Regions from separate parts of the Arthrobacter sp. AG1021 genome, predicted to be linked through region 4. Evidence: riboswitches for the same ligand, from Rfam matches in the RefSeq annotation. Region 4 holds a riboswitch; each other region holds the start of a gene.
The links. Region 4 has a riboswitch for S-adenosylmethionine ahead of DFO58_RS14810 (O-acetylhomoserine aminocarboxypropyltransferase/cysteine synthase family protein). Riboswitches for the same ligand answer to the same signal wherever they lie in the genome.
Positions count from the first base shown of each region.

Region 1: another riboswitch for S-adenosylmethionine. It lies ahead of DFO58_RS13465 (acyl-CoA dehydrogenase family protein); the one in region 4 lies ahead of DFO58_RS14810 (O-acetylhomoserine aminocarboxypropyltransferase/cysteine synthase family protein).
Region 2: another riboswitch for S-adenosylmethionine. It lies ahead of DFO58_RS07870 (aminotransferase class I/II-fold pyridoxal phosphate-dependent enzyme); the one in region 4 lies ahead of DFO58_RS14810 (O-acetylhomoserine aminocarboxypropyltransferase/cysteine synthase family protein).
Region 3: another riboswitch for S-adenosylmethionine. It lies ahead of DFO58_RS08300 (hypothetical protein); the one in region 4 lies ahead of DFO58_RS14810 (O-acetylhomoserine aminocarboxypropyltransferase/cysteine synthase family protein).

Region 1 is NZ_RBLB01000009.1:497,135-503,019, reverse strand. Features, by position in the region: gene DFO58_RS13480 (sugar diacid recognition domain-containing protein) at 1-1,051, shown strand, start outside; gene DFO58_RS13475 (glycerate kinase) at 1,061-2,227, shown strand; gene DFO58_RS13470 (alpha/beta hydrolase) at 2,336-3,169, shown strand; SAM riboswitch class I at 3,362-3,452, shown strand; gene DFO58_RS13465 (acyl-CoA dehydrogenase family protein) at 3,504-4,709, shown strand; gene DFO58_RS13460 (acyl-CoA dehydrogenase family protein) at 4,759-5,885, shown strand, end outside.
Region 2 is NZ_RBLB01000007.1:515,040-520,924, forward strand. Features, by position in the region: gene DFO58_RS18195 (hypothetical protein) at 1-360, shown strand, start outside; gene DFO58_RS18760 (hypothetical protein) at 427-552, opposite strand; gene DFO58_RS07860 (hypothetical protein) at 739-1,071, opposite strand; gene DFO58_RS07865 (cystathionine gamma-synthase) at 1,235-2,440, opposite strand; gene DFO58_RS07870 (aminotransferase class I/II-fold pyridoxal phosphate-dependent enzyme) at 2,437-3,753, opposite strand; SAM riboswitch class I at 3,894-3,984, opposite strand; gene DFO58_RS07875 (LysR family transcriptional regulator) at 4,206-5,147, opposite strand; gene DFO58_RS07880 (putative oxygenase MesX) at 5,270-5,885, shown strand, end outside.
Region 3 is NZ_RBLB01000007.1:628,870-634,754, forward strand. Features, by position in the region: gene DFO58_RS08275 (PucR family transcriptional regulator) at 1-271, shown strand, start outside; gene DFO58_RS08280 (amino acid permease) at 338-1,867, opposite strand; gene DFO58_RS08285 (hypothetical protein) at 2,002-2,427, opposite strand; gene DFO58_RS08290 (helix-turn-helix domain-containing protein) at 2,576-3,139, opposite strand; gene DFO58_RS08295 (DinB family protein) at 3,341-3,940, shown strand; SAM riboswitch class IV at 4,015-4,128, shown strand; gene DFO58_RS08300 (hypothetical protein) at 4,144-4,410, shown strand; gene DFO58_RS08305 (VIT1/CCC1 transporter family protein) at 4,466-5,569, shown strand; gene DFO58_RS08310 (LOG family protein) at 5,639-5,885, opposite strand, start outside.
Region 4 is NZ_RBLB01000010.1:267,393-273,277, forward strand. Features, by position in the region: gene DFO58_RS14795 (methylated-DNA--[protein]-cysteine S-methyltransferase) at 1-516, opposite strand, end outside; gene DFO58_RS14800 (sigma-70 family RNA polymerase sigma factor) at 513-1,010, opposite strand; gene DFO58_RS14805 (histidine phosphatase family protein) at 1,136-1,696, opposite strand; SAM riboswitch class I at 1,810-1,904, shown strand; gene DFO58_RS14810 (O-acetylhomoserine aminocarboxypropyltransferase/cysteine synthase family protein) at 2,016-3,383, shown strand; gene DFO58_RS14815 (CoA-binding protein) at 3,383-3,877, shown strand; gene DFO58_RS14820 (iron-siderophore ABC transporter substrate-binding protein) at 3,953-4,924, opposite strand; gene DFO58_RS14825 (iron chelate uptake ABC transporter family permease subunit) at 5,176-5,885, shown strand, end outside.

The DNA of each region.
Region 1 (5,885 bases), on a different contig from region 4:
CACCCACACGGTGGCGCTGCGTGTTGTCCAAACCATCGCCCCGCGCGTCGACTACCCGCTGAACATCATGGACGAGCGCGGGATCATCATCGCTTCGTCCGACCCTAAACGGTTGGGGAACCCGCATCCGGACGCGCTCAGGGCCCTGTCGGAGAACCGCACAATTGTCACCGCCCAGGCCGACCCGGTGTCCGGGCAGCTGCCGGGCGTCAACGTGCCACTTTATGCGGACGGCATCGTGCAGGGTGTCGTGGGGGTGACAGGGGCACCGCAGGAGGTTGCGTCGCTGGCCCAGCTGATTTCGCTGACCGTGCAGCTGCTGCTTACCCAGCACGAGGAGCATGTCCGAAGCACGGTGCGCGCCACCCAGATTAGTGACATGCTCTCCGGACTTGTGTCGGGATCCGCGAGCGACGAAGCCTTGGCTGAGCAGCTCGAGCAGCTGGGCTTGAGCGCGCCATGGTCGCTGAGCCTGCTGCTCGACGAGGACGGGCCTGAGCAGTACGAAGCAGCATTGACGATTAACAATGCCCGATGGGTGCTGTCCTCCGGTCCAATCGAGGATCCTGCTTCTGCCCGCGCGATCCTCGGGCCCCCTCGGACACAGCCCAGCGACCTTCTGGTCGACGCCGAGAACCTGCGGACCCTGGGCGCGGTGCCCGCGCTGGTTCCGGCTGCCGGACTTCGCGAGCTCTGGAACGAGGACATGGCGCTGTCGGCGGCCAGAGCACCGGAAGCGTACTGCCGTTCGCTGGCCCGGCGCACGGCCCAGATCAGTGCGGAGCATGCGTTCACGCTGCTGGCGCTGGCCGCCAGTTCGACGCAGTCCGAAGCCATCGCAAGGCTCACGGTCCACCGCAATACGCTGATCCAACGAATGGACCGGATCAAGCAGGTCACCGGCAGCGACCCGCGGGTTCCCGGCGAGCTGATGGCCTTGCTCAACTCCATCTACGCCCGGGTCCGGCTGGGCGAAATGCACATATTCCAGTATTCGAAGCAGCTGAAGTATGGGCTTCGGCCTATAGGACTTGTGGAGGAATCTCCATAGGGTTAATGCATGACCTCAACACCGAACTCTTCGCCGGCCACTGGGTTGCAAATCGCCGTGGTGCCGGATTCCTTCAAAGGCAGCGCTCGCGCCAGCGAGGTCGCCGAAGCCATCAGGACCGGATTCCTCGCAGGTGCCGGCAGCCTGGGCCGTGAAATCTCCGTGACCGCGGTGCCCTTCGCCGACGGAGGCGAGGGAACCCTGGAAGCGCTGATCGACGCGTGGGGCACCGAACCGGTTCCGGTGCAAACCGCTGATGCCTTAGGCAGACCGGTGCAATCACGGCTGGGGCTGTCTGCCGACGGGAAGATCGCGGTGGTCGAAGCAGCCGAAGCAGCCGGCCTGCCGCAGGTCGCCGATGCGCCGCGCCAGCCGCTGTCGGCCACCACCTACGGGCTCGGCGCGCTGGTATCCAAGGCGCTGGACCTCGGGGCCGAGCAAATCATCCTCTGCCTGGGCGGCTCCGCGACCACCGACGGCGGCACCGGTTTGCTTTCCGCTCTGGGCGCCAAGTTCCTCGACGCCGACGGCAACCAGCTGCAATCGGGAGGCGGCCCGTTGAACGAGCTACACAGCATCGATGTCAGCGGGCTGGATCCGCGCGCCGCCGGGGTAGTGTGGCAGATCGCTTGCGATGTCACCAACCCGCTATTGGGCGAGAACGGCGCCGCAGCGATCTTCGGGCCGCAAAAGGGTGCTTCCCTGAAGGATGTCGCAACCCTCGACGCCGGGCTGGGCCGGCTGGCCGATGTGCTGGAAACCGCCACCGGCCGGGTGCTGCGCGACCGAGAAGGCATGGGCGCCGCCGGAGGCCTGGCCTTCAGCCTGGGCAGCTACTTCGCGGTCGACCTGGTCCCCGGGTGGGAGCTGGTCGCCCGGGTGCTGGACGCCCACCGCATCATGGGCGGCGCGGATCTGGTCATCACCGGCGAGGGCCGGCTGGACTCGCAGTCCCTGCAGGGCAAGGTGGTATCCGGGGTACTGCAGGCCGCCGGGGGAGACGTTATCGTGATCGCCGGATCGGTCAGCCTGGAAGACCAGGTTTTGGCCGACGCCGGAATCCTCGCGGCCTACTCGATCGCTCCGGGCCCGGCGAGTTTGGCCGAGCTGTCCGCCGACGCGCTGAAGCTGCTGGAGCGCACCGCGTTCAGCGTCGCACGGACCTACCTGCGCTGAAGCGCTCGCTGTCGCTTTGCGCAAAACCCTTGCCACCGTCGAGGACCGATGCCTAGCGTGGGAGGCAGCGCGGCAACCGCCGCGACCTTCGTCGGAGAAAGGGCCAGCATGGCAACCGTGAAAGTCGGAGAAGAGAACACCACCGATATCGAGCTGTACTACGAGGACCACGGCTCCGGGCAGCCGGTGGTGCTGATCCACGGCTACCCGCTGGACGGATCCTCCTGGGAGCTGCAGACCGCGACGCTGCTCGGCGCCGGCTACCGCGTCATCACCTACGACCGCCGCGGCTTCGGCAAGAGCTCCAAGGCGGCCGTCGGCTACGACTACGACACCTTCGCCGCCGACCTGCACACGCTGCTGGAAACGCTTGACGTGAAGGACGCAGTGCTGGTGGGCTTCTCCATGGGCACCGGCGAGGTAGCCCGCTACCTTTCCACCTACGGCTCGGCCCGCGTCGCGAAGGCCGCCTTCCTCGGCTCGCTGGAACCGTTCATCCTGCAGACCGATGACAACCCCGAGGGTGTGCCGCAGGATGCGCTGGACCCGATGGCCGAGGCCGCCAAAACCGACCGCTACGCGTTCTTCAGCAGCTTCTTCGAGAACTTCTTCAACACCGAGACCTTCCTGGGCAACCGGCTGAGCGAAGAGGCGCTGGCCGCGAACAAGGCCCTGGCCTATGCCGCCTCGCCCTACGCCTCGGTCGCGGCCCAGTACACCTGGACCACCGACTTCCGCGCCGACATCCCGAAGATCGACGTGCCCGCGCTGATCGTGCACGGCACCGCCGACCGGATCCTGCCCGTGGACGTCACCGGCCGGCGCTTCGCCGAGGCGCTGCCCGCCGCCGAGTACCACGAGGTGGATGGCGCCCCGCACGGGCTGCTGTGGACCCACGCCAAGGAGGTCAACGACCTGCTGCTCGGCTTCCTCTCCCGCTAGCCGCAGGGCCCGCCGGGCCCGGGCACTGCGTGCGCCAATATGACGTCGTGCGACGGCTGGATGCTGCCGCGCGCCGTCGCGATCTGGGCCCGGCGCGGGTTCCAAACTCCCAATATGACGCAGTTTTGCGGTGCGTTCCGCCGCGTGACGGGGCGGTTCCCTCCGGCTTCGGCGGCGTGCTTGAATCGGTGCACACCATCCAGAGCGGCTGAGAGACCTGGCTCCGCGACGCCGCAGCAAGCCTGTAATCCGCAGGGAGTGCTAACGCCAGGTTCGATGGAGCCCGGGCCGCGTCCCGGTATCCCTCGGAAGTCCAATTCCAAGGAGCCCGATCATGACCGTCACCGCATTGCCCCGCGTCCCGTACACCGGCACCGCCAGCCAGGCCGAACTGGAGCGCTGGCGCGCCGTCGCCCGCCAGGTTGCCGGCACCCTGGCCGCCGACGCGCTGGCCCGCGACCGCGCCAACAAGCAGCCCTTCGCCGAGGTGCAGCTGCTGCGCGAGGCAGGGTTGCTGGAATTGCTGGTCCCGGCCGAGTTCGGCGGCGCCGGCGGGCACTTCGAGACTGCCTTCGAGGTCATCCGCATCCTGGCCGCCGCCGACGGGTCGATCTCCCAGCTGCTGGCCTACCACTACATCAACCAGTCGGGCATCGCCTTCTACGCCCCGGCCGAGGCGCAGGCCGACTGGTGGCGGCGCACCGTGGCGGGAAGCTGGCTGTGGGGCGACTCGGTCAACCCGGTGGACCCGAACCTGGTGCTGACCCGCGAGGGCGATGGCTACCGGCTGAACGGGGCCAAGCGCTTCTCCACCGGCTCCGGGGTGGGCGAGGTCATCGTCGTCAACGCGGAGGTCGAAGGCAGCGGCGAGCTGCTGGCCTTCGTGGTCCCGCGCGAGGCCGAAGGACTGCGCATCGTCGACGACTGGGACTATCTGGGCCAGCGGCTGAGCGCCTCGAACTCGCTGGTGTACCGCAACGTGCGCATCGAGCCGTCCGACGTGCTGGGCCCGGTCACCGACGAGCCGGTGGCCACCCTGCTCACCCCGGGCATCCAGCTGGCCTTCGCGAACTTCTACCTGGGCATCGCGGAGGGCGCGCTGGCGCGGGGCCGGCAGATCCTGCTGGGGCGCACCAACGCCTGGTTCCTCTCGCAGGCCGAAACCTATTCGCAGGACGTCGTCTTCCAGCGCACCGTGGGGGAGCTGAAGGCCCGCACTGCCGCGGTGGCCGCGCTGGCGGAGAAGCTGGGCCGCCGCTTCGATCAGGTGCTGGGCGGGGCAGTCAGCCAGCCGCAGCGCGCCGAGTTGGCGGTGGCGATCGCGGAGCTGAAGGTCGTGGCCAGCGAGGCCGGCGTGGAGGTCGCCAACCGCATCTTCGAGGTCACCGGATCCTCCTCCACCAAGAGCGACGTCGGGCTTGACCTGTTCTGGCGCAACGTGCGCACGCACTCGCTGCACGACCCGGTGGACTACAAGAAGATCGAGGTCGGCGCCTACTTCCTGCGCGGCGAATCGCAGCCGCTCTCGCTGTACACCTAGACACTGGACGCCTACGCCACCCTGCCTGCAACACCGATTGGAACACCAGATGACTGTCCTGTCCACATCTCGCCTGGCCTGGCTGCGTGAACGCTTCGCCCCGCACTTCCAGGCCATCGCCGACGGCGCCGCCGACCGCGACCGCACCGGCGAACTGCCCTACCGCGAGGTCGCCGACCTCGCCGCCGCCGGTTTCGGCGCGATCCGCGTGCCCGTCTCCCACGGCGGCGCCGGCGCCACCCTGCCCGAGCTGTTCGAACTGCTCACCGACCTGGCCGCCGCCGACTCCAACATCGCCCAGGCGCTGCGCGCGCACTTCGCGTTCGTGGAGGACCGGCTGGTCGCCGCCCCGGGTCCGGCGCGCGATACCTGGCTGGCCCGCTTCGCCGCCGGCCAGCTGGTCGGCAACTCCTGGACCGAGGTCGGAGCGGTGACAGTGGGCGAGGTGGCCACCAAGGTCAGCCCGGACGGTTCCGGCGGCTTCACGATCACCGGCGCCAAGTACTACTCCACCGGATCGATCTTCGCCGACTGGCTTGACACCTACGCGCAGCGCACCGACACCGGAACCCGCGTCATCGCCGCGGTCTCCCGGCACCAGCCGGGCGTGGAGCTGGCCGAGGACTGGGACGGCTTCGGCCAGCGCACCACCGGCACCGGCACCTCCACCTTCACCGGCGCGGCGGTGGAGGAGCTGATCGAGTTCGACACCCGCTTCAAGTACCAGACCGCGTTCTACCAGCAGGTGCTGCTGGCGGTGCTCGCCGGCTCCGCCAAGGCCGCCGAACGCGAGTTCGCCGCGCAGCTGGCGGCCCGCAAGCGCACCTTCAGCCACGCCGCGGCCAACATCGCCGGGCAGGATCCGCAGCTGCTACAGGTCATCGGCGAGGTCTCCGCCGCCGCCTTCGCCGCCGCGGCCACCGTCGAGCGCGTCTCGAACGCGCTGCAGGGCGCCTACGAGTCGGCGCTCGCGCTGCACTCCGGCGGCTCGATCCAGGAGGACGAGGCCGCCAACGACGCGGCCGAGCTCGCCTCCGCCCAGGGGCAGGTGGTGCTGACCCCGCTGGTGCTCACCGCGCTCACCCACGCCTTCGACGCGCTGGCCGCCTCCGCCACCAGCGTGTCCAAGAACCTCGACCGCCACTGGCGCAACGCCCGCACCGCCGGCAACCACAA
Region 2 (5,885 bases), on a different contig from region 4:
TGGAGGCTTCCCATTCGAAGTGCTGACACCAGCGCGGGATTTCGGTTAGCCGGCATCGACCAGCAAGAGGAGACAAACGTCCAGCGCAAGCTCTTCCTCGCCTCCGCAGCGGCCGGTATCACCGGGGGTGGTTTGATCTGGCTAGTTGGAACCATAGGCCCTGTGTTCAATAAAGTTGTCCAGAACCGACGGAATCGCAGAGCACCTGCAGCAGACGTGGCAGGAGAACTGACGCCGGATCTAGGCAGTAGGACCGATGTCCCGGATTCTTCTGCCTACCCCCGCTTATTCACAGCATCCGCGCTTCTATTCCTTGCTGGATCTACAGTAGCTTGGGCGATCAGGAAACTCAGGCGTTAGCTCCAAGGTGTTGCCACCGCGCAAAGAATGAGAGGTCACTCATGTTCGATGGCACTGGTCGGTGAGCTACGGATTGGCCACGGCGACGGCGTTCTCGGACTTCACGAGGCCGCCAGCGACCGACATGGTGACGAAAATCGGAGCGGCAGGAAGATCAATTACATTAATGATCTCCAGAGTTATGTGCTTCATACACCCACGCTAGGACTACCGAGGGTCCGTTGCGCTCATCCGAACCACTAACGGCGGATGGCTATGGTGCCCGTAAACCGGTCGCCCTACATGGCTAGCTGGCCGTTCTCAGCGTCCCAGACCTACCCCGGCCTCCGTTGAGGATTGCGGTACCCACGCGAGTGGCTTTCAACGTCATTGGATTCTTCAAGAGACATGAGACCTATTTTCCATGGCGGCATGCTGCAGGACACCTGTGTTCTTGACCAGCAACACAATAGCCAGCAAATCCAGAACGACAACCATCAGCACGGAACCGTGCGCTGCCAACCACATCAATTCCGAGTTCGGAAGCATCTGGCCCGGATCAATACTGGATTCCGATTCCATGCGGCCAATGGCGGCGCTGTCGGCAATCAGCCACAAGGCAAAGAAGGCCAGCACGGTGATGTTCAAACCGACCATGTCCACCGCACCCGCGATGCCAAGTGTTTTCATTGGATTTTGCGACCTGTTCGGCTCCCGGAATGCAGTTGTCATTTTGGTTCCCCAATCACAGTTACCGGAGATCATCGCATTTGGAACCCAGTATTCCGTGCATGGCGCGCACCACAGGAGAGAATTAACTGAGCCGTGCCAACGATTTGCCGTCGACGCGAGCTTTCCGGTGCGGAAGACCACCGGACAATCTTCTGACGGCAGATCAAGCGGTAGCAAAGCTCTGGTGCTGAATACTGCCGGCCCTGGACGCCTTTGCTGCTGCAGCGAACCCGCGTTCCAGGTCGCCCAACAGGTCGTCGGCTTCCTCGATGCCCACCGACAGCCGCACCAGATTCGCAGGGATTTCCAGCGGGGTGCCGATCAACGACGCATGGGTCATTTCCCGCGGATAGCAGACCAGGGATTCCACCCCGCCCAGCGACACCGAGAGCTGGAAGAGCTCCATAGACTCGGCGAAGGCGCGGGCGGCTGCCTCGTCAGCCAACTGCAGCGAGAGGATCCCGCCGAAGTCCCGCTGCTGCCGGGTGGCGAGCTCGTGTCCTGGATGCCCGGGCAGCCCCGGGTAGTAGACACGAGTGACATCCGGCCGGTCCTCCAGCCATCCGGCCAGCGTTGAGGCGGTGGTGCAGTGGCGTTCCATGCGCAGGCCCAGGGTCTTCAGCCCGCGCGAGGCCAGGTAGTTGTCCTGCGGCCCGGACACCGCGCCGCCGGCGAACTGTTGGTAGCCCACGGCCTCGGCCAGCGACTGCCCGCGGTGCAGGTGCTCCCCCACGATCACCGCGCCGCCAAGCACGTCCGAGTGCCCGCCGATGTACTTGGTGGTCGAGTGCACCACCGCGTGCGCGCCGAATTCCAGCGGACGCTGCAGGTACGGGGTGGCGAAGGTGTTGTCCACGACTAGCAGCGCGCCGGCTTCTGCGGCCACGGAGGCCCAGCCTGCCAGATCAGCGATGCCCAGCAGCGGGTTGGAGGGGGTTTCCACCCACAGCAGCGCGGTGTTCGGGCGCAGCGCTGCGCGCACCGCATCGAGGTTGGTGATGTCCACGGCGCTGGCGGTGATGCCCCACTTGTGGTGCAGGCGGGTGATCAGCCGGTTGGTGCCGCCGTAGCCGTCGGCGCCCAGCACGATGTGGTCGCCCGGGGCGAGCAGCGCCCGCAGCAGCGCGTCTTCCGCCGCGATCCCGGAGGCGAAGGAGAAGCCTGCGGCTCCGCCTTCCAGCGCGGTGAGCTGGGTTTCGAACCCGTTGCGGGTCGGGTTCGAGCCGCGGGAGTACTCGTGGCCGGCACGCAGCACGTTGATGCCGTCCTGGATGAAGGTGCTGGTCTGGTAGATCGGAGGGATCACCGCACCGGTGTGCGGATCCTTTTCCTGGCCGGCGTGCACCGCCAGCGTATTGAAGCCGCTCATGCGAAGCTCTCCTCTCGGGTCGCGGCCTGGGCCGCGTTCAGCGCGCGGTCCAGGTCGCGGATCAAGTCTGCGGGGTCTTCCAGCCCTACCGAGATCCGCAGCACCGCGCGGTTCAGGCCCGCGTCGGCCAGCTGCGTTTCGGAGAGACGACAGTGGGTCATGGTGGCCGGGTGGGCGATCATGGTGCGGGTGTCGCCAATGTTGGCGGCCAGCACAATCACCTCCAGGCTGTCGATGAACGCGGAAACCAGGGTCTCGTCATGCAGCTCCACCGCCAGCACGCTGCCGGTGCCGCGCGGGAAGAAGCGCTTGGCCCGTTCAAAGTGCGGGTGCCCGGGACGGCTGGGGTGGTGCACCTGCGCCACCGCGGGGTGGGCCTGCAGGAAGTTTGCCAGCAGCAGCAGGTTCTGCTGCGCCGCGGCGGTGCGCACTGACAGCGTTTCGATGCCGGTCAGGATGCCATGGGCGCTGGCCGCCGGCAGGGTCGGGCCCAAGTCGTGCAGGAACTTGGAACGCACCAGCATTGAATAGGCTCCGGCCCCGTAGCGTTCGAGCAGCGAGGTGCCGGCGTAGCGGGCCCGCGGCGCAGCGATCTGCGCCCAGCGGGCCGGGTCCGAGAAATCGAAAGTCCCGGAATCCACGACTACGCCGCCAAGCGCCTGGCCGTGGCCTGCCAGGGCTTTGGTGGCCGAGTGCACTACGATGTCCGCGCCGTGCAGCAGTGGCCTGAAGTTGGCCGGAGTGGCCAAGGTGTTGTCAACGACCACCGGGATGTTGTGGCGGTGGGCGATCTCGCTGAGCGCCGGCAGGTCCGGCAGCGTGGACAGTGGGTTGGTGACCGATTCAAGGAAGAACGCGCGGGTGTCTTCTTCAATGGCGGCCTCCCAGGCCGCCGGGTCGTCCGGGTCCACGAAGCTGATGCGGATGCCGAAGTCGTTGAATGAATCGGTGAGCAGGTCAACCGTGCCTCCGTAGAGCTGGCTGGAGGCGATGATGTGCTTCGGGCCCTGGGTCAGCGCCAGCAGCGCCAGCGCCACGGCGGCCTGGCCGGTGGCGGTGGCCACCGCAAAGGCTCCGGCCTCCAGGGCCGCGGCGCGCTGCTCGAATACCGATACCGTGGGGTTCCCGGTGCGCGAGTAGGTGAAGCCCGTCTGGCGCAGCGCGAACTTCTCCACCGCATCCGCGTGCGAGGGAAATTCGTAGGCCGCGGAAGAATACAGCGGCACGGTCAGCGGTCGGTAGTCCCCGCTCGGGGTGTATCCGGCGTGGATCGCCGCGGTTGACTGCTGTGCGAGGTCTCGTGGCTGGGCCATGGCAGTACTCCTTCTCGTTGTGTAGTCCACGAGAGAGTGCACCGAACACGGTGCCGCGCACCGCCGGCGCCAGACCGATTACCGGCCTGGACATCACGGTACGAGGCACAGCGCCGCGGTTCATCACGCGGCTCGGAGCTGCTCCATCGTTCCTGGCATTAGCACCTTTCGGTTTCCCGATGGTTGCTGCGACGTCGACGAGCCAGATCTCTTAGTCGCTCTTGATGGGTAGGTAGTTCCATGGTTGGGCACCGGCACCGCCAGGCGCAAGCGGGAGTGCGGCCGACGCTTCATGCAGCGCCGCGGCCCGTCATATGTCGCGGTTTCGTCATGCTGGGCATGGCCCCGTATGGCCTTTGTGACGCGCCAAATGAGGCAAAAACCCCTGGATTCCAGGGATTAGGGGTTTATATGTGTCGCGTGAGGACGAATTGAAGACGCACTATGACGTTTCAGCCCAGCAGGTGCACGTCGAACTCAGAGACCACCGAGCGCACTTCCTCAAGGTAACGCTGGGCCTGTTCGGTCAGCGGAATCGCAGCGTGGTCGATCCAGCCGATCTCGATCCGCTCGTCGATGTCCAGCGGGATGGCAACGATGGAGGGGTCCAGCTCGTCGCTGATGATGCCTGTGGAGATCGTGTACCCGCCCAAGCCGATCATGAGGTTGAAGATGGTCGCACGGTCCGAGACCCTGATCTCGCGCTTGCTGGAGAGGGTGGAGAGGATTTCCTCGGCGAAGTAGAAGGAGTTGTTCGCGCCCTGGTCGAAGGTCAGCCGCGGCAGGTCCTCGAGATCCTCCAAGGTGGCGCGCCGGCGGGATGCCAGCGGGTTGGTGCGCGAGATGAAGATGTGCGGATCTGCCAGGAACAGCGGGTGGAACACCAGCCGGGATTCGCGCAGCAGCTTGTCGATGACCTTGCGGTTGAAGTCGTTGCGGTAGAGGATGCCGATTTCGCTGCGTAGCGTGCGCACGTCCTCGATGATCTCCTCGGTGCGGGTCTCGCGCAGCGAGAACTCGTATTCCTCGGCCCCGCTGGCCTGGACCATGCGCACGAACGCATCCACGGAGAACGAGTAGTGCTGGGTCGAGATGCCCAGCAGGCGGCGGGAGGGCGGGCGGCCCAGGTAGCGATGTTCCAGCAGCTGCACCTGTTCGAGCACCTGGCGGGCGTAGCCCAGGAACTCGGCACCCTCCACGGTGAGCGTCACGCCCTTGGCCGAGCGCACCAGCAGCGTGCGCCCCAGACGGGCTTCGAGCTCCTTCATCGCCGAGGACATGCTCGGCTGGGCCACGTAGAGCAGGTCGGCTGCCGCGGAGATCGATCCCTCGGTTGCGACCGCGGTGAAGTAGCGAAGCTGTTGCAGCGTCAGGCCGCTTGCCTTTTGAACCATAGGTTGAGTCTATATCAACCCATAGTTAGCCCCAGTTACCCGATATCGAAAAAGGCCCTGCATGATGGAGGCATCCACTTGATTCAGGCCTGTCCAGGCCCATGAGCAACAGATTGGCCGCCATGGCAGACGCATTGACCTTCAGCATTTCCAGCACCGATTTCAACCAGGACTACACTCCAGCCGAGAGTTCGCGCATCACCACGAACTTCGCGAATCTGGCCCACGGCGAGAACCGCCGGGAGAACCTGGGCAACGCGCTGACGATGATCGACCGGCGCCTGAATTCCCTGATGCACTGGGACAATCCGGACGGCGAGCGCTTCACGCTCCAGCTGGAAATCATCTCCGCCAACGTGCACTTCGACTCGGCGCAGGGGGCGCAGGACTTCCCGCTGCTGGAGGTGCTGAACACCAGCATCCTGGACCGGTACACCGGGACGAGCACCCACGGCATCGTGGGCAACAATTTCTCCTCCTACGTACGGGACTACGACTTCAGCGTGCTGCTGCCGGCAACTGCCGACGCTTCCGGCAAGCCGGTGGTCCCGGAAGATTTCGGTGAGCTGCACGGCCGGCTTTTCCAGCATTTCCTTGATTCGGAGGCCTACCGCCAGCGCTTCGAGCAGCTGCCGGTGATCTGCATCAGCGTCTCCACCTCCAAGACCTACCGCCGCACCGGCAACAGCCACCCGGTGCTGGGCCTGGAATACCAGCAGGACGACTACTCGCTGACCG
Region 3 (5,885 bases), on a different contig from region 4:
GGAGCTGAGCGACGCCGGGGCGGACTTCGACGCCAGCGCGCAGACGTGGGTGGAGGCGCTGGCCGCCTACACCCGTGCCGACCTGCTGTCGGCCGTCACCCAGTACCTGCGCCACCGCGGGCATTGGGAGGACGCCTCGCGCGCGCTGGGCATCCACCGCAATTCGCTGCGCCACCGCATCACCGTGGCCGGGGACCTGCTGGGCATCGATCTGGATGACCCGGATATCTCGGCGTCGCTCTGGCTGGCGCTGCGCCGCAACCAAGGCTGAGCCGGACCGGCAAGCCCTGCGGCGCGGCAAAGCCCCGACCTTCCGGTCGGGGCTTTCCTGTCGGTTTTAGCGTTTCGCGTCGGTTGCCTGCCGGCGTCGCCCCCTGCGGGAGGTGGCGGCCGCGCCGTCGGGTCCGATCGCGCCCAGCTTGGACTGCTGGCGGATGCTCAGCAGGTGCAGCAGTTCCTCTTCGGCATTCTCGCCGGGCTGGACGCCGCGCGGGACCCGGAACAGGAAGAACGTTCCCAACACCCACCATGCGGCGAACAGGGCCCACGGCTGCCAGGTGATGGCCGCCGGCATGCCCGGCAGGTACAGGGAGATCAGGCCGGCGCAGAAGAGCACCGACATCACGCCGATCACCTGGCCGAAGTTGCCCTTGCCGCCGATGCGCAGCGGGCGGTCCATCTGCGGTTCGCGGCGGCGCAGGATCAGGAAGGCCACGCCCACCAGCAGGTAGGCCACGACGATGGACGGCGAACCGGAATCGACCAGCCAGCCGAGCATCGCGGTGCCGAAGAACGGAGCCAGCACGGACAGACCGCCGATGAACAGCAGCGCGTGGTGCGGGGTGCGGTACTTCGGGTGCAGCACGGCGAACCAGCGCGGCAGCATGCCGGAGGTGGCCATGGCGTACATCAGGCGCGAGGCGCCCATGAGCAGCGAGTTCCACGAGGTCAGGATGCCCGCGATGCCGCCGGCAATCAGGATCTTGGCCATGATCTCGGAGTTGAACAGCGCGCCCATGGCGTCCGCGGTGGCCATCTCGGAACCGGCGATCGCCGCCGGGCCCAGGCCCGAGGAGGTGGCCAGCACCACCATCACGTACCAGGCGGTGGCGATCAGCACGGAGATCACCACGTACTTGCCGATCTTGCGCGGCGGGATGTCGCATTCCTCGGCGGACTGCGGGATGACGTCGAAGCCGACGAACATGAACGGAACTACGATCATGACCCCGAAGAACCCGGCCAGCCCGTTGTCGAAGAACGGTTCCATATTGGACGATTCGCCGCTGGCGAAGGAGCCGGTGAGCAGCATCGCGCCGATGATGAACAGGAAGAGCACCACGAAGGTCTGCACCAGGCCGGCGGTCTTGATGCCGCGGATATTGATCCAGGTGATCACCACGGCGCCCAGCACACCCACGAGGGCCCAGGTCAGGTAGACCTCGGAGCCGGCGATGTCCCAGAGCTTGATCTGCGAGAGGTTGGGGAAGATGTACTGCACCGACTTGGGCAGCGCGACCGCTTCGAAGGCGACGATGGTGATGTAGCCGCCGACGATGGCCCAGGACCCGGCGAAGGACCAGCGGGCACCCATGGCGCGCAGCAGGTAGTTGTGCTCTCCGCCGGCCTTGGGCATGGCCGCCACGAGCTCGGCGTAGGTCAGGCCGACGACCGCCATGATGCCGCCGCCGACCAGCATGGCCAGCGAAGCGCCGATCGGGCCGGCGGTGGTGATCCAGTCACCGGTGAGTACCACCCAGCCGAAGCCGATCATGGCTCCGACGCCGATGGCCAGTGCGTCCCACTTGCCGAGAACCTTTTTGAGTCCTGGCTCAGCGCCCTGCTGGTTCGCCGCTGCTTGCGTCATGGCAACCCCTTTCAAAATAATGATGTGGATCACATTACGAAAGAGGCGGGGAGAAATCCTTGGACGAATAAACCAAAGGGAAAGTCAAAAGTTCCAAAGAACGCGGCGCGGGATGGCGTCCTTCCGGCCGATGATCAGGCTTTTTTCGCCGAGGTGGCACCCTTGACCATCGCGCGGTCGACTTCATGGATTCCCAGGCAGAATCCAACCGAAAGGATGATCGACTTGATGGTGAGCTCGCTAATGTCGTCGGGAACATAGACCAGCTGCACCGGTCCGGCTAGGACGATCAGGACCAGAGCCCAAATGTTGTAGGCCCAGGACGTCCGGGCCTCCATCATTTCCGGATGCCGCGCCCGGCGGCGGATCGTGCGCACACCCAGCATGATGATGACGACCGCGAGAATGGCGGCGCCAAGGAAAAAGAAGTTGCGCTGGGTCCGCAGCCACGCAAGGGTCGATCCGACCAGGATGCCGACCAGGGCCGAAGCCCACCAGCCGATGGAGCGCAATTCGTGCGGTTTGGACTCCGCGCTTCCGGTGGATTTACCAGTCGCCATTGCACTCCTTCCTGTCTTCACTAGCCTGCCTGCGTCGGCGGGCACTATTCCAAGAATACGCGGTGCAGTGGCCAGCCGTGAACGCGGCGCCTCTTCGCGGCAGGCTCTGTCCGGGGAGTCACACCACACCGGGAGCCACTGCACAGACTCAGAGAATCAGGGTCCAGAGCACCACGGCAGGTTCATCGCCGGGGTTTTCCCAGCTGTGCGGTTCCCGCCCCGGAAAGGTCATGGTGTCCCCCGCAGCGAGCTCGACCACCCGTTCGGGCAGCACCAGCGTGAACACCCCGGAGGCCACGTGCAGCACTTCGAGCTCGCAATCCACCGAATACAGTTCGTTCTCCCCCTTGCCCCGGGGTTCCACTTCGGCGCGAATGACCTGGACGCGCTTTTCGCCGCGCGGGGTGACCAGCTTCTCGGTGATGCCCGAGCCTCCCAGCGAGATGCGCGGCGCATCCCCCAGTCGCACCAAAGTCGTGTCCGGTACTTCGAACAGGGTCCCGACCTCGATCCCCAGCACCTCGCAGAGCTTGAGCAGCGTGGAGACCGACGGACTGGTCAAGTCGCGTTCGACGCGGGAAAGAAACCCCTTGGTCAACCCGGAAAGCTCGGCGACCTGGTCGATCGTCATGTGCTGCTGCTGGCGGACGCCGCGCAGCCGTGCTCCGATGTTGATTGACGAGCCTGAGGGTTCGACGGGCAGAGCTTTCATCCGTGGGGCACCTGGACCTGTTCACTCGAAGGATAGGCAGCGACCGCTGGAGTGTACTTCTGCCGGCCGCTCTGCGTCCCCAGTTTACCAATACGCAACTTCCGGCCAACCGGAGCGGAAGAATATGACACCTTGGCTTCGGTGGCTTCCCATTTCCTGAAGCGGGTTCCCCGAACCGTGGCCTGCACCTACACTCGGTCCATGGACGACACCCCGAACAGCACCGCGGCCAGGCTGCGCGAATACCTGAACGACGCGCGGCAGGCAGTCATCTTCAAAAGCCGGCAGCTCGGCGAGGAGCTGGCCCGCCAGCCCATGACCCCCACCGGCACGCACGTGCTGGGCGTCGTGCACCACCTGGCGATCACCGAGTACGGCTACTTCGGTGCGTGCCTCAATCGGCCGGTCAACGACTCCTACGTCCAGCAGCTGCTGGACATCGACGACCCGCAGGCGGATTTCATGCCGCCAGCCGATGCCAGCGCGCAGCAGGTCATCGAGCTCTACCAGCGGGCCATCGCCTTCGCCGAGGCCGGGTTCGACCAGCTGGAGCTCGCCTCCCCGGCCGAAGTCCCCTGGTGGGTCCGCCACCGGCACACCACCCTGGAACATCTCATGGTGCACATGATCGCAGAGACCTCGCGCCATGCAGGCCATCTGGACATCGTCCGCGAGCTGCTGGACGGGCAGGTCGGGCTGCGCGCGGAAGCGCCGAACCTGCCGGACTACACGCCCCGGCAATGGCAGGAGCAGCGCGACCGGCTGCAGCAGACCGCGCAGTCCAAGCGAGGCTCCGACTAGGGCTTCGCGCGGAGTTCATATTACGGAATGAAACTTCACGACTTAATATTGCGGCGGTAGCATCGACACTGTTGCTTCACGAGACGCGGCGCCAAGCTCCGACTGGCCGCGCACCAACCCCAGGTTCATGGGTGGTTCGGATGAAGAAGCGGTCCGGGCATCGACCGATGCGCGGGCAAGAGCTCAGCGAGAGTTGTCGTGTCATGGCATTTTCCGTCCTCCCCATCATCGATCTGCAGACCGGACAGGTGCAGTTCACCGTGCAGGACCGCTGGTACACCCGCTACATTTCAGACCCGGCGCACCTTGAGCGGCTGATCACCCGTTCCTCCCGGCGCCCGGTCTTCGATCCCGCGGCCGGCGAGCTGGTGGTGTTCGTGGCGTCCGCCGGGCAGCCCGATGGGCGCAGCCTTGCTTTTAGGCTTGCCAAATTCCCCGGCACCATCTCGCTGGCTAAACTGAGAGGCTGAACAGAATCCCGGGTTTCGTTGAGAAATCCCAAGCCGTAGGAGAGTCATCCTCGTGATGTCACACAGCCCCACGACTGAGCCCACCCCCGCCCAGATCCGCCGCTGGCGCAAGTACGTTGCGGACGAGGTCGCCGAAGGCGCCATCTACCGCGCGCTGGCCCAGAAGAAGACCGGACAGGAAAAGCAGATCCTGCTGGGACTGGCCGCGGCGGAAGAACGCCATGAGGAATACTGGCGCACCAAGCTCGGGGCGCATGCCCGCCCGGTGCGTCCCTCGCTGCGTCGCAGCTTCCTGCGTTTCCTCGCCCTGAGCTTCGGCTCGGTGTTCGTGCTCGCGCTGGCGCAGCGGGCCGAAAGCAGCACCCCCTACGCGACCGATGCCGACGCGTCGCCGCAGATGGCCGCCGACGAGCAGGTCCACGAGGAAGTCGTCCGCGCCCTGGCCACCGCGGGCCGCGCGCAGCTGTCGGGCAACTTCCGCGCCGCGGTCTTCGGCGCCAACGACGGCCTGGTCTCCAACCTGGCCCTGGTCATGGGCATCGGGGCGACCGGTGTTTCCTCCGGACTGGTGCTGTTCTCCGGCATCGCCGGCCTGCTGGCCGGCGCGCTGTCCATGGCCGCCGGCGAATACGTCTCCGTGCGTTCGCAGCGCGAGCTGCTCACGGCTTCGCGTCCCACTCAGGTGACGCTCACCGCCGCCCCTGACCTGGATTTGGACGCCAACGAACTGGTGCTCATCTACAAGGCCCGCGGCATGACCGACGAGGATGCCGAGCACCGCGCTGCAGAACGCATGGGCTTGTTCACCTGCGACTGCAACCCGTCCTTCTCGCTGAACCCGGAAGCCCGGGCCGAAGAGCTGGCGAACGAGCACGAGGAACTGGGCTCGGCTACCGGCGCCGCGGCGACCTCCTTCTGCCTGTTCGCTTCCGGAGCGGTCATCCCGATCCTTCCCTACATCTTCGGCATGTCAGGCCTGGCTGCGATCATCACCTCGGTGCTGCTGGTCGGCGCCGCGCTGATGATCACCGGCGGCATTGTCGGGCTGCTGTCCGGGGCCTCGCCGATGAAGCGCGGCCTGCGCCAGCTGGCCATCGGCTGGGGCGCCGCCGCAGTCACCTACTGCCTCGGCTTGCTGTTCGGCACCAACGTGGCCTGAGCCCCGCCGGCTCGATGAGCCATTCCCACGGCCGCCGCCTGCTTCACCAGGCGGCGGCCGTTGCCGTTCTCAGAATCTGGTGCGCCGGCGCAGCGACTGCATGCCGCCGATGAATTCCACCGCTTCGGCCACCGAATCGACCAGGGCGATCTTGTCCTCCATGATCTGCTCGGCGGCCAGCGCCTTGAGCAGCTGCCAAGCCGGCAGTGTGCGGGTCCAATGCTCGCGGCCGACCAACACCAGCGGCACCACCCTGGCCCCGGTGGCGTAGTAGTTCTCGCAGGCGTCCTGGAAGATTTCCTGCACCGTGCCGGCG
Region 4 (5,885 bases):
GCGGTGGCACGGAAGCACAATGGGCAGCGGGTTCGTGGCGCACGCCGAGCCGACGGCCCGCACCGCCTTCGGCTTGCCGATGTGCTCGGCCACTTGGGCGTAGCTCTGGGTCTGCCCGTAGGCGATGCGGCCCAGCTCCAGTTGCACCTGCCGGCGGAACTCGGTGGAAAGCCGCAGGTCCAGCGGCAGGCTGAACTCCTGCAGCGCGCCGGAGAAGTATTGGTCGAGCTCCCTGGCCGCGTCGTCGAGCGATCTGTCGTCCTTCAGGATCCGCGGGCCCACCTTGTGCGCCAGGACATCGAGGATGCGCTCATGCCCCTCGGTTTCAAAGGCCACCCGGACCAGCCCGGCCTCCGTGGAGGCCAGCAGCAGCCCTCCGATCGGGCTGTCGACAATGCGGTAGGAGATCTCGATCAACTGCTGGCGGCGGGCATCATGAACAAATTTTTTGTTCAATTCGGCCAGGATCCGTTCTTCGTCCCGCGTTGCAGGGACGGCGGCAGTCCGTTCGCTCATGACAACTCCTCCAGCATCTGGGCGTGTTTCCAATGGGCACGCAGGTTCTTGATTCCGTCACTGCCCGCGCGGCGGGCGGCCGCCTCGGTTCCGGAGAGGACCTGCGCGATCTGCGCGTAGCTCAATCCGCCCAGATACCGGTAGGCGATCACGAAACGCTGCTTCTGAGGCAGCGCCTTGACCGCCCGCCACAGTTCTCCATCCATGATCCTGGCTTCGGGCCGTCCCGCCTGCCCGGCTTCTGTCTCGGGCAGCACCTCGGCCAACACCTCGGACGGGTTCTTGCGCAGTTCGTCGATGGCCTTGCGATGAGCGATGGTGACCAGCCAGGCCTGCACGTTGGCATCATCCGGCAGATCCGGATAGGCCTTGAGCGCGGCCAGGAACGTTTCCGACCACGCATCCTGGGCGCGATGCTCATCCAGCAGGGCACGGCACACACGCAGCACGGCCAGCCCATGGTCCTGGACAATCCGTTCGAACGGTATCTGCATGGCTCTCCCGGCAGCTGCTTCCCCTTGCGGGCTCTCACCTTGTAAACGTACCGCAGGCGCGGTTTGTGAGGTCGGCAGCGAAAATTTTTTGCTCCGCGGCGCCGAGGCGCAGTCGGGGAAACCTGTTACAGTCGCACCGTAGCCAAGTCAGCGGCGATTTCTTCCAGCCGCTTCAGGTCGATGTCGATCACTTCGCCGTTCTCCACGCCCTGGGGCTGCCGGCTTCCGGCGAGCGCGTCGCGGATGGTGCGCATGGTCGCGCCGTGGCTGACGACCATGATCCTGCGCCCCGCGTGCTCCTGCACCAGCTGGAGCAGCGCAGGCAGCGCCCGGTCAAGGATCTGCTGGTGGGTTTCCAGTTCGTGCTGCACCTCGGCGGCTTCCAGATCGCTGACCTCGGCCATGATGCGCCCCTCCAGCGGGCCGAAACTGCGCTCGGTCAGGGTGGGCACCGCCGGTCCGGTCTCGGCCCCGAGCTGCTCGGCGATCAGCGCGGCGGTCTGTTGGGCGCGGGCCAGCGGGGAGGCCAGCAGCAGGTCCCAGCCTTTGCCCTTCAGGAAGCGCCCCAGGCTGCGCGCTTGGTGGCGTCCGGTGTCGTTCAGCTCGATGTCGGTGCGGCCCTGCAAGCGGCCGGCCAGATTCCAGTCGGTCTGTCCATGTCGTACCAATGCCAACGCGGTGTCCATGACTCGAGCATAGGCGCAGCGCAAAGATATCGAAGAATCTGTGGCGAAGGAAGCAATACGCAACGTTACGACTCATAGTTGGGTCATTTTCGGTCATGTTGCGAAGATTGTTACAACCATCCCGAGCGGCCGAGAGATCTGGTTCGATGACGCCGCAGCAACCTGCCACAGCCGGTGGATACGGTGCTACCGCCAGAAACGATGGAGCTGCTTTCCGCCTACCCGGCGTTCAAGCGACATTGACCGGGATTCCTGCCTCGATGGCTTCCGTGTTCGGCACGGAGGCCAAGAACGTATCGACAAGGAGTCAAAAGCCACCATGGCAGACCACAAGTTTGGATTCCGCACCCGCGCGCTGCATGCCGGAGGCACCCCCGATGCCGAGCACGGCGCCCGCGCGGTGCCGATCTACCAGAGCACCTCGTTCGTCTTCAAGGACGCCGACGATGCCGCGAACCTGTTCGCCCTGCAGAAGTACGGGAACATCTATTCGCGCATCGGCAACCCGACCGTTGCCGCGTTCGAGGAACGCATGGCCTCGCTGGAAGGCGGCCTCGGCGCGGTAGCCACCGGCTCCGGCATGGCCGCGGAGTTCGTCACCTTCGCCGCGCTGGCCCAGGCCGGCGACCACATCGTGGCCTCGGCCAAGCTCTACGGCGGCACCATTACGCAGCTGGACGTCTCGCTGCGCCGCTTCGGCATCGACACCACCTTCGTCGACTCCAACGACCCGGCCGATTTCGAGGCGGCGATCGGCGAGAACACCAAGGCCGTCTACACCGAGGTCGTGGCCAACCCTTCCGGAGACATCGCGGACCTGGCCGGACTGGCCGAGGTGGCGCATCGCCACGACATCCCGCTGGTGGTCGACTCCACGCTGACTCCGCCGTACATCCTGCGCCCGATCGAGCACGGCGCGGACATCGTGATCCACTCGGCCACCAAGTTCATCGGCGGCCACGGCACGACCCTGGGCGGCGTGGTCATCGAGTCAGGCACCTTCAACTGGGGCAACGGCAAGTTCCCGACCATGACCGAGCCGGTGGCCAGCTACGGCAACGTCTCCTGGTGGGCCAACTTCGGCGAATACGGTTTCCTGACCAAGCTGCGCAGCGAGCAGCTGCGCGACTTCGGCCCGGCGCTGCCGGCGCAGTCGGCCTTCCAGCTGCTGCAGGGCCTGGAGACCCTGCCCCAGCGCATGGACAACCACCTTTCCAACGCCAAGCAGGTCGCCGCCTGGCTGGAAGCCGACGAGCGAGTCACCTACGTGAACTACGCGGGGCTGGAATCCCACCCGCAGCACGAGCAGGCAGCCAAGCTGCTGCCGATGGGCGTCGGCTCGGTCTTCAGCTTCGGTGTCAAGGGCGGCCGCGAGGCCGGCGCCAAGTTCATCGACGCGCTGCAGCTGGCAAGCCACCTGGCGAACATCGGCGACGCCCGCACCCTGGTGCTGCACCCCGCCTCAACCACCCACCAGCAGCTCAGCGCCGAACAGCTGGTCGCCGCCGGCGTTCCGGAAGACCTGATCCGCCTGTCGGTCGGCCTGGAGGACGTCGAGGACATCCTCTGGGACCTCGACCAGGCGCTGGCCGCCTCGCAGGAAGGCACGCTGGAGTCCGACTTCGCGGCACCGGCCTACGACGGAGCATCCTGCGCCGTTCCCGCCGCTTCGAAGGGAGCGAACTAATGAGCACCGCTGAACGCACCTGGCAGGGCCCGGGCGCCGCGCAGCGCCTGAACATCCTGCGCGACACCAAGACCATCGCGATTGTCGGCGCCTCGAACAAGCCCTCGCGGGCCAGCTACTTCGTGGCCACCTACCTGCTGTCCTCCTCGAAGTACAAGGTGTACTTCATCAACCCGGTGCTGGACGAGATCCTGGGCCAGCCGGTGTACAAGTCGCTGGCCGACCTGCCGGAGTCCCCGGACCTGGTCGAGGTGTTCCGCAAGCACGAGGACATCCCGGGCGTGCTGGACGAGGCGCTGGCGGTCGGGGCGAAGACCCTGTGGCTGCAGCTGGGCACCTGGCATGAAGAAGTGGCCCACCGTGCCGAGGCCGCGGGCCTGAACGTGGTCATGGACCGCTGCGTGAAGATCGAGCATGCCCGCTTCCACGGCGGGCTGCGTCTGGCCGGATTCAACACCGGCGTGATTTCCTCCAAGCGCCAGCTGCTGGCCTAGGGAATCTCCGGGACGAACACGGCGGTGCCGCCCTTCTGAATGAAGGGCGGCACCGCTGTGTTGTCTTTTTCGGCGCTACTTGACCAAGTAGCCGCGCAGGTCGTCCAGGATCTGGTTGGCGCCGGTCGGGCCCAGGCCCAGGAACCAGACGTCGTCGTTCACGCGGATGGCCTGGCCGTCCTTGACCGCCTGCATCTGGCCCCAGAGCGGACCTTCCACCGCGGCCTTCTCGCCGGTGGCTTCCGGGGTTCCGTAGGAGGTGTAGAACAGCCAGTCGGAGTCGGCATCCGCCAGGTTCTCCGCGGAGATTTCTGCGGCCAGGTCGTCGATGTCCTGGTTGTCCGGACGAGAGAATCCGGCGTCGGCTAGGATCACGCCGATCAGAGACTTGTTGGCATACAGGCGGATCTTCTCCGGCATGAAGCGCAGCAGCGAGATCTTCGGATCGCCCTCGACGTCTTCGTTCAGCGCGGTGGCCTTGGCCTGGTAGTCGTTCAGCACGGAAACCGCCTTGGTTTCCTCGCCCAGCGCCTCGCCGGCCAGCAGGAAGTTCTCCTTCCACGGGAAGCCCGGGCGGATGGAGAAGACGGTCGGGGCGATCTGGTTGAGCTGGCTGTACAGCTTGTCTGCGCGCAGCTGGGAGCCGATGATCAGATCCGGGTTCAGCGCGGCGATGGCCTCCAGGTTCAGCTCCTGGATGGTGCCCACGGTCTTGGCATCCTTGACCTCGTCGGCCAGGTAGCTCGGCACGGAGTTCGCGCCCTCGGTGGACGGGATGCCTACCGGGGTGACGCCCAGGGAGAGCACCGCGTCCAGCTCACCGGTATCCAGCACGACCACGCGCTGCGGTTTGGCCTGGATTTCGGTGGTGCCGTTGGCGTGGGTCACGGTGCGGGGGAACTGGCCGGCTTCGGCATCCGAGCCGAACTTGGCGGTTTCCTCATCCGCGGTCGTGAAGCTCTGGCCGCCTACGGCAACGTCCTTGTTACCGGCGTTGGAGTCCGAGGTGCTGGTGGCTGCGCCGCAGCCGGCGGTGACTGCAACCATGAGTGCAGCGGTGGCGCCGAGGATGGTGCGGCCCCACGAAGTACGAGTGTTCAAGAAATTCACAACGCCAATATACCGTATTCAGTTGCGCACCTTGATAGGTAAGCATCATCTACTGCAACATTCACGATAAGGTGTTCCAGTCACCATTCTCAGCGTGAAAGTGCGACCCCCACACCGTGAAGACCTTATCTCCACCCGATGATTTGCAACGTAGCAAGTCACCGAGCAAACATTTGTTGATTCTCGGGATGCTGGCGGTCCTGCTAGTCGCTCTGGCCACCGTGTCGCTGACCATCGGCTCAAAATCCCTGAGCCTGCAACAAATTTTTTCCGCGCTGGCAGATCCCGTGGAGTCCGTTGAGCGCAGCCTCATCCTGTCCTCGCGGCTGCCGCGCGCGCTGCTGGCAGTCTTCGCCGGCGCCGGGCTGGGTGTGGCAGGGTTGCTGGCCCAGTCGCTGACACGCAACCCGCTGGCCGAACCGGGCATCCTGGGTGTCAACGCCGGCGCCTCGCTGGCCATCGTGACCGCGGTCGGGTTCCTGGGCGTCTCGGGGTTCGCCGGCTATGTCCCCTTCGCCTTCCTCGGCGCCCTGCTCACCGCAGCGCTGGTCTACCTGATCGGCCGTCCCCGCGCGGGTTCCTCGGACCCGGTGCGCCTGGTGCTCTCGGGTGTAGCCATCGGCGCGATCTTCACCGGACTTGGCACCGCCCTGTCGCTAGTGCGCCCGCAGGCCTTCGACCAGCTGCGCGCCTGGACCATCGGTTCGCTGCAGGGCCGGGACGCCTCCATCATCGTTCCGCTGGCGCTGCTGACCGCCGTCGGAATCCTGCTCGCTGCGCTCTGCGCGCGGTCGCTGGACGGGCTGGCGCTCGGAGACGACGCGGCCACCGCGCTGGGCGTGAACGTGCGCAACACCCGCATCCTGGTGCTGATCGCCATCACCATCCTGGCTGCTTC